Regions from separate parts of the Colwellia sp. SU-HH01172 genome, predicted to be linked through region 2. Evidence: predicted binding sites of a transcription regulator. Region 2 holds the regulator's gene; each other region holds the start of a gene.

Region 1 (3,552 bases), 620 kb from region 2:
TGCGAAAATGGCTTTTGCTCAACAAGATTTTAAACGTTTGGTGGCTTACAGCAGTATTAGTCATATGGGCTTTGTTATGTTGGCATTATTTGCCTTTAACACTATCGCTTATCAAGGGGCAATTATTACTATGATTGCCCATGGCTTGAGCAGTGCTGCACTGTTCTCAATGGCAGGGATGATTTATCAACGTATTCATAGCCGTAACTTAGCTGATATGGGTGGTTTTTGGCAAAGTGCACCACGCATGGGCGGTTTTGCTTTAGCGTTTGCCGGAGCTGCATTTGGCTTACCTGGTTTAGCCAATTTTATCGGCGAATTCTTTAGTCTAGTTGGGGTATTTCAAGTGATGCCAGTATTTGCGGTTATTGCGGCCTTTGGGCTTATAGGCTCAGCCATTTATGGCATGGTGCTATTTCAATCTAGCTTTCAGGGGCAGGCTAAACAAGAAATTGTCGATTTAGGGCATAGAGAGCTAGTTATTTGTGGCTCGCTATTTTTAATGCTGTTGGCAATAGGTTTGTATCCGAACTTATTACTTAAATTTTCATTTGGAGTGTGAGGCGATGCTATTATCAACTGCTCATTCACAAGCTTCACTTAATGTAGAAATCATTCAAGCCATTTTACCACAGTTGATTATTGCGTTTGGCATTACCTTGGCGTTATTACTGGTAGCATGGCGACGTTCGCAACGCACCATAGCATTATTTACTGGCGCGGTTATCTTGGTTGCGCTGATTGCAAACATGAGTTTATTAGTCACTCAACCAACCGCCGTGACACAATTATTAAAAGTTGATGGCTACAGTACTTTTTCCTTTAGTTTAGTGCTGATATCAGCGCTGGTTTCTTTGCAGATGAGTCATCAATTCTTAAAAGCACATATTGAGGTGCACGATGAATATTATCTGCTATTGATGTTATTAGTGCTTGGGGCTGGCGTATTAGTGACAAGCAACCACTTCGCTAGCCTATTTCTAGGCTTTGAACTGCTGAGTATTAGTTTGGTTGGCCTAGTGGGCTATCACCGTGAAAGCCATTATAGCGTTGAAAGTGGCTTTAAATATTTAGTGCTAAGTGCGACAGCATCGAGCTTTATGTTATTGGGAATTGCCTTTATTTATAGTGTGGCGGGCAATATGAGCTTTGATGCGAACTTGCCAAACCCGATATATCACCAACAGAACTTACGTTTGTTTTTTGAGTTAGGCATTTTACTTTTTATTTCTGGCATTGCCTTTAAGCTTTCGTTGGCACCATTTCATTTTTGGACGCCTGATGTTTATCAGGGGGCACCGACGCCGGTAACTTTGCTGATGGCGACGGTCTCAAAAGTGGCAATGTTTGTGGTATTCGTTAAATGTATCGTGGCGCAGAACTATATGTTGCATAGCAATGTGCAATTGTTATTAATGATATTAGCTATTGCTTCGATGCTGTTAGGTAATGTGCTGGCATTGAAGCAACAAAACTTAAAACGGCTTATTGGTTATTCATCTATTGCGCACATGGGATATTTGCTGATCGTGGTGATTGTAATATCAAATGAAAGTTTAGCGTTTACTTGGCAAAGTGTATTGTTTTACTTGAGTGCTTATGTTGTCGCCAATATTTCGATATTTATGGTGATGGCGTCATTGCAGTCACAATGTTTGGGGAGTGAGAAACAATTATCTCATTTTAAGGAAGACCTGCTACTGAGCGATTTAAAAGGACTATTTTGGCGATCAAAAAGTCAGGCATTTCTTGTTATTCTTGCGGTATTGAGCTTAGCAGGCATTCCATTAACCATGGGCTTTATCGGTAAGTTTTATATTTTAAGTCAAGCAACAATTGGCCATGCTTGGTGGCTAATTATTAGCTTAATTGTCGGTAGTGGTATTGGCTTAGCGTACTACTTACCAATTATTTTTACCTTATTTTACTCAGATGATGATGCTCAAGAAGGTGCTAAACAGCATAGAAGCCCAATCTTAGAGCGCATACTTGTTTATAGCTTTATTGTTATTGGATTGGTACTGGGAATTTTTCCGGATGTGCTTAGCCAATTTATGATTTTGTGAGCAAAGTTAAATAATTTTTACTAATAAATTGTTTATTTCGCCAAATTATAGAGATTTGACTTTGTTGTTTTTGTGTCTATTTTGTTAAGTCTTTGATTATAAAAAGTTTGTTTTGTTGGCGTGATTTTTGTTTAATCTTGTTAAGAAAATAAAAATAATTGTGTTTTAACAAGGAAATAGACCAATGAAATTAACTTCATCATTACTTTTTGCCACTAGCGCAGCATTCTTAAGCGGTTGTATTGTTGTTGCCAATCCTTCACATGCAAACCATCATAGTCAACAAGAGCTACATATTGATGCTGCGACATTAACGGCTTTCGACGTTGAAGCGGGGGCGGGATCTTTGGTTATTTCTGGCTCTGATCATGTTTCTGAAATTAGAGTCGTTGCCGATATTTATACTGATAAGCGCAACAGTGATAATTATCAACTGGAGTTAAGTGAATCAGGAAAAACGGCATTTTTAGTGTCAAAAATGAAAAGTACCAGTGGTTTTTGGCAAGGTGACTCTCCGCATATTGACCTGAAAATTACCGTACCAAGTCATATGATGTTAACTCTTGATGATGGCTCTGGTGCAATTAGCATCAGTAATATTGACGGCGCGGTTGATGTTAGAGACGGCTCAGGCGAACTTACCGTTAAAGGCATTAAAAGTGATGTGACGATTAATGATGGCTCTGGCGGCTTATATGTTAGTGAGGTTGTTGGTAATGTCACTATTGTTGACGGCTCTGGTAGCATCGAATTAAGCGAGATTGACGGTAATGTCGATATTGATGACGGCTCAGGCAGTATCTATGCAAAAGAGATATCGGGTAGCGCGATATTTGAAGATGGCTCTGGCGATTTAACCGTTAGGAAAGTTGATGGTGTGGTTACTATTGATGATGGCTCAGGTGATATAGACGTTGAGCAAGCCGGTGGCTTAAAAATATTGGATAGCGGCTCAGGTGGTTTACGAGTGAAAAAAGTCAAGGGCGGTTTTGAAATTGATAGCTAAGTGCGGTTGAACTAAAGTTACTAACCTAGCAAAAAAATCACTGTGATTATTTTGTGCCATAATTTGTATTAAACCGTAAAACAGCCTTTTTTGTAATGAAAAGGCTGTTTTTGCCATTAAATTGCATGAAAATGGCTTTAATGCTTGTATAAAGAACAAGCATCTGTATAATGCGCGCCTCTGTGATTGCGATGCGAATTTATTCTGTAAATGACTTTAATCACGGAAAATTTAAATGAGTGGGGTATATCCGCCCAATAGACTTGCCCAGTTAACTGTTCAACGTTAACGTACCGAATGTGCCTTAAGTCTTCCTGGTGGTTTCCTCGTATATGTACGTAGGAATTTTGGCGTTTTGCCGGTTTCTACCATGAGAAGACAAAATTTATATGACTGATCTTAACAATGCCTCTGTAGGCTTTGACACCCTTGGTTTGCCTGAAAACTTAGTATCTGCTGTAAAAGCACTAGGTTTTGAAT
Region 2 (3,552 bases):
GAAGACGGTAGCCCAATTAATTTACAAGCCAATGAAATACGCTATGAACCCGCAAAAAATATTGTAGTGATTTCAGGTAATGCGTTACTACGCCAAGAAGGCAGCGAGGTTAGCGGCAGTAAAATTACCTATAATTTTGAAACTGAATATGTCAACGCTGAAAGTTTAGAAAATGCTAAAGTTGAGACTGTTTTGCAACCTAAAAGTAAAGCTGAAGTACCAAAAAAATTAAAGGAACAGCAGAACTAAATGGCCAACTCTACATTATCTGCAACAGGTTTAGCAAAATCATACAAAGGCCGAAAAGTTGTTAAAAACGTCAGTTTAAAAGTTTCTGCTGGACAAATCGTCGGTTTATTAGGGCCAAATGGCGCCGGAAAAACCACCTCTTTCTATATGATAGTTGGCCTAGTTAATAACGATAATGGCACTATCGTATTAAATGATGAAGATTTAACGCTATTGCCGATGCACGAACGTGCACGCAAAGGCATTGGCTACTTACCACAAGAAGCGTCAATATTTCGCAAGTTATCAGTTTATGACAATATCATGGCTATTTTGCAAACTCGTAAGTCATTATCTGATGTTGAAAAAGAAGAAAAGCTTGAGCATTTATTGGAAGAATTCAATATCGGCCATATTAAAGATAACTTAGGCATGAGCTTATCTGGTGGTGAACGTCGGCGCGTTGAAATTGCCCGGGCATTAGCCGCCGATCCAAAATTTATCTTACTTGACGAACCTTTTGCCGGTGTTGATCCAATTTCAGTAGGTGATATAAAAAAAATTATCCTACACTTAAAAGAACGTGGCATTGGCATTTTAATTACCGATCACAATGTCCGTGAAACGCTCGATGTTTGTGAACACGCATATATTGTTAGTCACGGCGAACTTATTGCAGAAGGTGATGCGGATCAAATTCTCGCAAACCAGCATGTAAGAGATGTATACCTTGGCGAACAATTCACGCTATAGTTATTGGCATACGTTAAAAGCAAAATAATATTGCACTAAATAGTAACAGGGAAAAGAAAAACTAAATGCGTCCTACTCTGCAGCTCCGTATCGGACAACAGTTAACTATGACTCCCCAATTGCAGCAAGCAATTAAGCTGTTGCAATTGTCGACCTTGGATTTACAACAAGAAATTCAAGAAGCACTTGAAAGTAATCCGTTACTTGAAATGGATGAAAACCAAACGACTTCATCGGAAAGTACGCCTGATAATTTAGAAGAAGCATTTTCGGCCAACGCCAGTGACAACAACAGTGAAGTAGCATCTCTAGATGGCAGTGAAGATTCAGCGCCAACAATCGATGAAATTAGCTCTGCCGAAGGCTTAGCAAAAACCGATATCCCCGAAGAATTGAATAATGACACCACCTGGGATGATAATTTCAGCGCTGGTACTAGCAGTGGCAGTGTTGGTCCTGCTTCTGAAGATTATACCTATCAAGGTGAAACCAAAGATTCAATTCAAGATCACCTAATTTGGCAAATGGAACTGACGCCTTTTACCGAAACCGATAAAACCATTGCCATTGCCATTATTGAAGCGATTGACGAAGCGGGTTATTTAACTGTTTCGGCTGAAGAAATTTTAGAAAGTGTCGGCATTGAAGACCTTGAACTTGATGAAGTCGAGGTGGTGCTAAAACGAATTAACGTCTTTGACCCTATAGGGGTTGCCGCCCGCTCAATTCCAGAGTGTTTGTTGATCCAATTGAATCAATTTTCAAGCGATACCCCTTGGTTAGCAGAAAGTAAACTCGCAGTTAGTGAGTATATTGACTTATTGGGTAATCGCGATTACCGGCAATTAATGCGTAAGTTGCGTTTAAAAGAAGAGCAATTACGCGAAGTGATACGTCTTATTCAAACCTTAGACCCTCGCCCTGGCGATAGCGTTGTTAAGAGTGAAGAACAATACGTAATTCCTGATGTTTCAGTGGAAAAGAAAAACGGCCGTTGGACAGTAGAATTAAATCCTGACACTGCACCTAAGCTGTCGGTCAATCAGCAATATGCCGCCATGTCACGTTCTATGAAGTCGTCGACGGATTCACAATTTATTCGTTCTAATCTGCAAGAAGCGAAATGGTTTATTAAGAGCTTGGAAAGTCGTAACGACACCTTATTAAAAGTATCCAACTGTATTGTGCAACGCCAACAAGGTTTCTTTGAACATGGCCCAGAAGCCATGCGCCCTATGGTATTAAACGATATTGCTGAAGCCGTTGATATGCATGAATCAACCATTTCTCGCGTTACCACGCAAAAATATATGCACACGCCTAGAGGCATATTTGAATTAAAATATTTCTTCTCAAGCCATGTTAGTACCGAAAATGGCGGCGAGTGCTCATCAACTGCTATTCGCGAGTTAATTAAAAAATTAGTCTCGGCAGAAATTCCCGCCAAACCACTCAGTGACAGTAAAATGGCAGATATTTTAGCGGAACAAGGCATTAAAGTAGCAAGGCGTACCATTGCAAAATATCGAGAGTCGCTCTCGATACCACCATCGAATCAACGTAAAAGCCTATTATAGGTTTGGTTTATTAACCCGCAAAAGAGGATTGACGCATATGCAAATTAATCTTACCGGACACCATGTCGATGTTACCGATTCATTACGTGATTATGTCAATGGAAAATTTGAAAAACTAGAACGACATTTTGATCACATCAACAATGTTCATGTAGTTTTAACCGTAGAAAAACTTAATCAAATAGCGGAATCAACCGTGCACTTAAGTGGCAGTGAAGTTCATGCCAAAGCAGAAAATAATGACATGTATGCTTCTATTGACTCACTGATTGATAAGTTAGATCGGCAAATATTGAAATATAAAGGCAAAATAAACAAACATTAACGTCTCTTCGCATTAGGTCTTTGAAGTAATTATGAAGTTGCAAGACATCTTAACCCCGGACTGCACAATATGTGCAGCACCGGGTTCCAGTAAAAAGCGTGTATTAGAATATTTAAGCAGTTTGGCGGCAGAAAAGCTGGCCAGCCACGATACTTTCCAATTATTAGAAAGCTTAGTTAAGCGCGAAAAAATGGGCTCAACGGGTATCGGCAATGGTATTGCCATTCCCCACGGACGTTTAGACAATGCGAGTGCCCCAATTGCTGTGGTTATCACCACGGAACAAGCAATTAACTTTGACGCTATAGATCATCGCGCTGTCGATATTTTTATTGCCTTATTTGTTCCTGAAGAAGAATGTCAAAATCATTTATGTACCTTACAAAGTATTGCACAGATATTTCGTGATAAGCAATTTTGCAAGCAAGTGCGTAAATGCGAAAGTAACCAAGCACTTTTCGAATTAATCCAACAAGCGAGTTAATCATCAATGAAATTAATCATTGTCAGTGGTCGTTCAGGCTCAGGTAAAAGTGTTGCCCTGCGTGTTTTAGAAGACTTAGGCTATTATTGTGTCGACAATATTCCGGTTAATTTACTGCCAGCCTTAACACATACTGTTATCAATGATTACGAAAATGTTGCTGTTAGCCTAGATGTTCGTAACCT
Region 3 (3,552 bases), on a different contig from region 2:
GGTTAAACGGCAATGAAATCTCTAAGATTTTGATAAAAAAGAAAATAATTGTTTGGCTCGGAAATTGTATTGTTGATTTTACCAATAAACCGTTGTGAAAAGGTTGATAGACAATGAAATTTACGAATAAATTGATTAATAAAACGCATGTTCAACCTAAGCAAACAAAAGTATCTGACAATAAAAGCCTATCGGTGCTTTTGTTGGAAGAACATCCTTCTTCTAAATCAATTTTAAAAAATGCACTAATGGATTTTGATTATAATGTCACTAAATCCATCTCTTTAAATGATAGTATTATTGAGCATATTGAATTATGTCAGCCTGATATTTTAATATTATCCACAGAAAGACTCAGTGATGTAATGCTTAAAGAGCTGGCAGCAATAAATAACATCTTACCTTTACCCATTATTATATTTGCTGAAAATGATTCTCCCAATGTAATTCAACGCTCGATAAAAGCAGGGGTTAGTGCCTACGTGGCTCATGAAATTTCTCCGCAACGAATTCACAGTATTATTTCAGTGGCTAACGAACGATTTAAGGAAGTTCAGGCGCTTCGAAATGAATTAAAACTCGCCAAAATGCAATTAGAAAGCAGGAAACTTATTGAAAGAGCAAAAGGGCACCTAATGCAGATGAAAAAAATGACTGAAAAAGAAGCTTATGACACTTTGAGAAAAATGGCGATGGATCAAAGTCGTCCTATCTCGATGGTGGCTAAAAATATTATTGATGTTTATGAGTTATTAGCGACACCTAACGCCTGAATCGTTTTAGTGCATTTCCCTTTTTTAGTGCAAAAATAGCTCATGATATTTATAAGTTTTAATTTAAGTTATTTAAAATCATGTATTTATATAGTGGCAAGTAACTTGCTGTGTAATAAGAGTAAATAGTTAATTAACAATTTTTATTTTTATCAACGGCGATAAAAATAGATGTATAAAGTCTGATAGCAACGGTGCTACAGAATGATATAAAAAATATTTTTAAATTTAATGAGCAATGGCGCTCACCCATAAATAATCATCATGGTTATTTATGGGTGAGCGTTTTTTTTAATTTTTACTAACGTAACTTGAAGGATTTGATAATGAACTGGAAAAAATCAATAAGTGCTACCTTGAAACTGATTTCGTTTAGCGTTGCTATGGTACTTTCAGGCAGTAATCTCGCCTTTGGTGAAGAGCTCGGTGAGCCTGAAAAAGAAGAACTAAAATTTGGCTTTATTAAACTGACCGACATGGCTCCAATTGCTATTGCCTATGAAAATGGTTATTTCGAAGATGAAGGCTTATATGTCACCATTGAAGCTCAAGCAAACTGGAAAGTGTTGCTAAACGGTGTTATCGATGGCAGTTTAGATGGTGCGCATATGCTGGCAGGGCAGCCGATTGCAGCTACGATGGGCTATGGCACTAAAGCACATATTATTACTCCATTTTCAATGGATTTAAACGGTAACGCCATTACCGTTTCTAACGAAATTTGGCAGCAAATGAAGCCGAATATTCCTAAAATGGCAGACGGCAGGCCTGTTCACCCAATTAAAGCCGACTCATTAAAACCTGTTATTGAAAAACTAAACGATGAAGGTAAACCGTTTAAAATGGGCATGGTGTTTCCTGTTTCAACTCATAACTATGAATTACGCTATTGGCTAGCCGCTGGTGGAATACACCCGGGTTTTTATGCGCCGCATAAAGGCGATTCTTCAGGGCAAATTAGCGCCGATGCCTTACTGTCGGTTACCCCTCCGCCACAAATGCCGTCAACCATGGAATCTGGCACCATACATGGCTACTGTGTTGGTGAACCTTGGAACCAACAAGCGGTATTTAAGAATATTGGTGTGCCAATAGTCACTGACTATGAAATTTGGAAAAACAACCCTGAGAAAGTTTTTGGTATCACGGCCAAGTTTGCAGAAAAATACCCTAATACCACTATACGCCTAACTCGTGCGCTAATTCGAGCAGCGAAATGGTTAGATGATAATAACAATGCGAACCGTCCAGCGGCAGTAAAAATATTGTCTCAATCTAACTATGTTGGCGCTGATTACAATGTTATTGCTAATTCAATGACGGGGACTTTTGAGTATGAAAAAGGTGATGTCCGTGAAGTACCCGACTTCAATGTGTTTTTCAGATACAACGCGACTTATCCATATTTTTCAGACGCTATTTGGTATTTAACGCAAATGCGTCGTTGGGGGCAAATTTCTGAGGATAAAAGTGACCAGTGGTACAAAAATTTAGCATCGAAAGTTTATCGTCCAGATATTTACGTTAAAGCCGCAAAATCTTTAATTGCTGATAAATTAATTTCGGCAAATGAATTTCCAGATTTTGCTAAAGAAACCGGATTTAAAGCGCCGAAAAAGCATTTTATTGACAATATTGTTTATGACGGAAGCCAGCCAAATGCTTATTTAGAAAAATTTGTTATTGGTCTTAAAAGCGGTGAAAAGCTTTAGGCGCGATTCACTCATAGTATTGAAAAGGAATAAAAAATGAGTTCAACAACAGTAAGTATAGCTAGTAATACGGAAGGCGAACAACTGATGAAATCTGTTCAGACTGTTTTTAAAAAAGCCACTAAGGCGATTTTGTTACCCTGTTTAGGCATCAGCATATTTATATTTTTTTGGGGGATAGTTGCAAAAAATATCCATACATCGTTAGGAGAATTTCCAGGCCCTGGGGCTGTTGTTGAACAATTTCAGTCATTGTATGAAGAGCATCAAGTGGAGCAAGAAAAGGCTGTTTTGTTTTATCAGCGACAAGATGTTCGTAATGCCGCTAAGCTTGAGAAAAACCCAAACTATGTGGTGAAAATACGACAATATACAGGAAAAGAAACATTTTTAGACCAAATATTTACCAGCTTAATAACAGTCACTAGTGGCTTTTTAGTCGCGGCTATTATCGCCATTCCCTTAGGTATTTGGATGGGCTTAAGTCAACGGCTAAATTCTGCGTTAAATCCCATTGTGCAAGTCTTTAAGCCAGTATCGCCATTAGCATGGTTACCCCTAGTCACTATGGTGGTAAGTGCGCTTTATGTCACTGATGATCCTATGGTGTCCAAATCATTTTTAACATCGATGATCACAGTTAGCCTTTGTAGTTTGTGGCCTATGGTAATTAATACCTCTATTGGTGTATCTACAATTGATAATGATTTACTCAATGTCAGCAAAGTTTTGCGATTACCTGCATTAACACACATTCAAAAAATAGTGTTACCAGCCTCCATTCCAATGATTTTTACCGGTATGCGCTTATCATTTGGCGTCGCTTGGATGGTACTTATTGCGGCAGAAATGCTGGCCCAAAACCCGGGTTTAGGGAAGTTCGTTTGGGATGAATTCCAAAACGGCAGTTCAGATTCACTTGCAAGAATAATGGCTGCGGTTGTGGTTATTGGCTTTATCGGCTTTTTATTAGACCGAGCAATGTTGCAACTACAACGAAAAGTGTCTTGGGACAAATCAAGCGTAAGCGTTTAAGGGCTTTATTATGAAATCAGATATACCAACAA
Region 4 (3,552 bases), 120 kb from region 2:
TGTCATAGCTTGAAGTCACTTTTTCAAATAGCACACCAATGAATTTACCGTCAGTCATCACATATTCAATTGGGGTATGATCAGCTTTAATGGTGATACCTTCTGCTTGCGCATCTTCTTTTTCCCAAGGGGATGCTTTCATGGCATCAAAACTTGAACGAACCAGCACAGTTACTTCATTGGCACCGAGTCTTTTTGCTGTTCGACAACAGTCCATTGCCGTATTGCCGCCACCTAGTACCACCACACGTTTTGGCGCTTTTTCGGTATGCTTGAAGCTAACATTGGACAACCAATTGATACCAATTTCGATATGGCTAGCAGCTAAGTCATGGCCCTGAATTTCTAACCAACGGCCCGATGGCGCGCCGGTACCAATAAAAATGGCATCAAATTTAGCTTGCAGCAGCTTTTCTAAACTTGATATTTCTTCACCAAAGTGGCATTCAACGCCCATTTTTAGAATGTAATCGAGTTCTTCGTCTAATACCGATTCAGGTAATCTAAAGGCGGGTATTTGGCTACGCATCATGCCACCGGCTTTTGCATCACGTTCATATACCACCACTTCATACCCCAACGGCAGTAAATCTCTTGCTACTGTTAAAGAAGCTGGGCCAGCACCAATCAAGGCGATGCGTTTGCCGTTTTTTTGCTGTGGAATGGCTGGTAAGTACGAATAAATGTCTTCTTTGTAATCGCTGGCGACCCGCTTTAAACGACAGATGGCGACGGGCTCATTTTCAACGCGAGTGCGTCGACAAGCCGGCTCACAGGGTCGATCACAAACTCGGCCTAATACGCCCGGAAAAACATTCGATTGCCAGTTAATCATATAGGCATCGGTATAGCGTTTTTCTGCGATTAAACGAATGTATTCAGGGACAGGGGTATGAGCAGGGCAAGCGTGCTGACAATCGACGACTTTTAAGAAGTGCTGGTATGAAGAAGTATCGGTGTTTTTCAATAGCTTATTCCTTAGCAGTAACCTGATTAAATAATCTACACCCAAAGCGGAGGCAGTTAAACACTTTTCGTTATTTAATAAATAATTTTTTTAATACTAGGGCGCTTGTCAGTGTGGTGATTTGCTAAGTAGCCGAATGCTAGGTTTGTTCTCACTGAACTTGCACCAGCAGTTAACAAGCGCGGCGCTTTACGCACTGCAATGGTGCGACACTAATTTCATAGAATGCATTATCTTACTGTTTTAAAAGATTAAATTGTTTTGGCACAAGGATTGATACCTAGTATTCAAGACATAAATAAGGATTAAAAAATGAAATTAGTCAGCGCAATAATAAAGCCTTTTAAACTTGATGATGTCAGAGAAGCGATTTCTGAGATTGGTGTCGAAGGTTTAACTGTCAGTGAAGTCAAAGGATTTGGCCGCCAAAAAGGCCATACCGAGTTATATCGTGGTGCAGAATATCAAGTAGATTTTCTACCAAAAGTAAAACTTGAAATTGCCGTCAATGATGACGTTGTTCAACGACTTGTTGAAGCGATTAGCCAAGCAGCCTATACCGGAAAAATTGGTGACGGCAAAATCTTTGTTTATGACCTTGAGCAAGCCGTGCGTATTCGTACCGGCGAGCAAGATGTAGAAGCGATTTAGGAGCAGCACGATGGAACAAAATATTTTTCAACTTCAATACGCCATGGACACATTTTATTTCTTGATTTGTGGTGCCTTAGTGATGTGGATGGCTGCGGGTTTCTCTATGCTTGAGGCTGGTTTAGTTCGCGCTAAAAATACCACAGAAATATTAACTAAAAATGTCGCGCTATATGCGATTTCTTGCATGATGTATTTAGTTATTGGTTACGACATTATGTACGGCGGCGGCATGTTTTTATCAGGCATTGAAACAGTAGACCCTGCTAAAGTATTAGCTGATTTCTCGGCGCGAGAAGATGGTTTTACAGGGGCAGCAATATACTCAGCCGCTTCAGATTTCTTTTTCCAAGTGGTCTTTGTGGCTACCGCGATGTCGATTGTTTCTGGCGCGGTGGCTGAACGCATGAAGTTATGGGCATTTCTCGCTTTTGCTGTGGTATTAACTGCGGTTATTTATCCGATGGAAGGCAGCTGGACCTGGGGTGGTAATGCCGTATTTGGCTTGTATACCTTAAGTGACTTAGGCTTTTCTGATTTTGCCGGTTCAGGCATTGTGCATATGGCCGGTGCTGCAGCGGCATTAGCGGGGGTATTACTGCTAGGTGCCCGAAAAGGTAAGTACGGTGCTGATGGCCGAGTAAATGCAATTCCCGGTGCTAATTTACCGATGGCAACCTTAGGGACATTTATTTTATGGATGGGCTGGTTTGGTTTTAATGGCGGCTCAGTGTTAAAGCTTGGTGATATTGCCAGTTCTCATTCTGTCGCTATGGTGTTTCTCAATACCAACGCAGCGGCGGCGGCGGGCGCTGTATCGGCACTGATATTAGCCAAACTGCTATTTAAAAAGGCAGACTTAACCATGGCATTAAATGGTGCGCTGGCGGGGTTAGTGGCAATTACAGCTGAGCCGTCAACGCCGACGCCAATGCAAGCTACCTTGTTTGGCGCGATTGCTGGTATCGTGGTGGTGTTCTCAATTATCAGTTTAGATAAGTTGAAAATTGATGATCCTGTTGGCGCCATTTCAGTGCATGGTGTTGTTGGCTTACTAGGATTATTATTGGTGCCGTTAACAAATGATGCATCAAGCTTAACTGGGCAACTAATTGGTGCCGCAACCATATTTATTTGGGTGTTTTCTACTAGCTTGATTGTCTGGTTTGCTTTGAAGCAGCTGATAGGTATTCGAGTGAGTTCTGAAGAAGAGTATGAAGGTGTCGATAAGTCAGATTGCGGTATGGAAGCCTATCCAGAGTTCACGCGCGGCTAGTTGAAGGTAGAAATTATATCGCGTCGAGCGAATAGATGATCAGAACACCAAGGTAGCTTTACCTTGGTGTTTTATTTTGATATTTCCCAGATAATGTCGGCGTAGATCAAGCTCGCTGAAATAATTCGTAAAGTTTTACTGTTATCATTAATAAAATGTGTAAAATTACCTTATTAATTTAGATGTTTATAAACGGATAACTTTATGGCTAGAGAGCAATTTGGTGTGTGTGCCGAGCCCAGCCTTCACGGATACTATTTATTATTTAATGCTTTGGATGATAAAAATTCATTTATTCGGCAGGCGTTATCACGCTTACCGGCACTATTTGATAAATATGCCGATCGTTTTTCAGAAGCTAATCTTGCTGGTGTTATCGCCATAGGGACTAATTATTGGGATGAAATTTACCCGAAAGGTCGGCCAAAACACTTAAGAGCATTTCCTGAAATGGCGGTAGATGACCGTGTTGCACCGGTTTGTAATTACGATATCTATATCGAAATTCGCAGTGATCGAGGTGATGTTAACCATATTGTTGCCACGAAAGTTTGCGAATTGTTAGCCGACAGCGTTGAATTGGTTGAACAAGTTCGAGCATTTCGCTTTTTAGATGGTCGAGATCTAACGGGGTTTGTCGATGGTACGGAAAATCCAC

The links. Region 2 encodes sigma-54, which starts transcription at its own class of promoters, with help from an activator protein. Its sites were predicted from a motif close to GTTGGCACGNNNNTNGNNT; they were not measured.
Region 1: AC27JP_RS02280 (DUF4097 family beta strand repeat-containing protein) is a predicted target of sigma-54. The motif match lies at 2,181-2,199, and genes of this name have one in related genera.
Region 3: AC27JP_RS14935 (CmpA/NrtA family ABC transporter substrate-binding protein) is a predicted target of sigma-54. The motif match lies at 866-884, and genes of this name have one in related genera.
Region 4: glnK (P-II family nitrogen regulator) is a predicted target of sigma-54. The motif match lies at 1,228-1,246, and genes of this name have one in related genera.

What each region holds. Positions count from the first base shown of each region.
Region 1 covers NZ_BAAJMB010000001.1:504,627-508,178, reverse strand. Annotated here, with positions in the region: gene AC27JP_RS02290 (complex I subunit 4 family protein) at 1-562, shown strand, start outside; gene AC27JP_RS02285 (NADH-quinone oxidoreductase subunit N) at 567-2,066, shown strand; gene AC27JP_RS02280 (DUF4097 family beta strand repeat-containing protein) at 2,251-3,072, shown strand; gene AC27JP_RS02275 (DEAD/DEAH box helicase) at 3,462-3,552, shown strand, end outside.
Region 2 covers NZ_BAAJMB010000001.1:1,120,654-1,124,205, forward strand. Annotated here, with positions in the region: gene lptA (lipopolysaccharide transport periplasmic protein LptA) at 1-249, shown strand, start outside; gene lptB (LPS export ABC transporter ATP-binding protein) at 250-981, shown strand; gene AC27JP_RS04955 (RNA polymerase factor sigma-54) at 1,047-2,558, shown strand; gene hpf (ribosome hibernation promoting factor) at 2,596-2,883, shown strand; gene ptsN (PTS IIA-like nitrogen regulatory protein PtsN) at 2,915-3,367, shown strand; gene rapZ (RNase adapter RapZ) at 3,374-3,552, shown strand, end outside.
Region 3 covers NZ_BAAJMB010000005.1:312,382-315,933, forward strand. Annotated here, with positions in the region: gene AC27JP_RS14930 (ANTAR domain-containing response regulator) at 114-773, shown strand; gene AC27JP_RS14935 (CmpA/NrtA family ABC transporter substrate-binding protein) at 1,157-2,485, shown strand; gene AC27JP_RS14940 (ABC transporter permease) at 2,573-3,520, shown strand; gene AC27JP_RS14945 (ABC transporter ATP-binding protein) at 3,531-3,552, shown strand, end outside.
Region 4 covers NZ_BAAJMB010000001.1:1,004,602-1,008,153, reverse strand. Annotated here, with positions in the region: gene AC27JP_RS04445 (FAD-dependent oxidoreductase) at 1-967, opposite strand, end outside; gene glnK (P-II family nitrogen regulator) at 1,280-1,618, shown strand; gene AC27JP_RS04435 (ammonium transporter) at 1,629-2,894, shown strand; gene AC27JP_RS04430 (Dyp-type peroxidase) at 3,099-3,552, shown strand, end outside.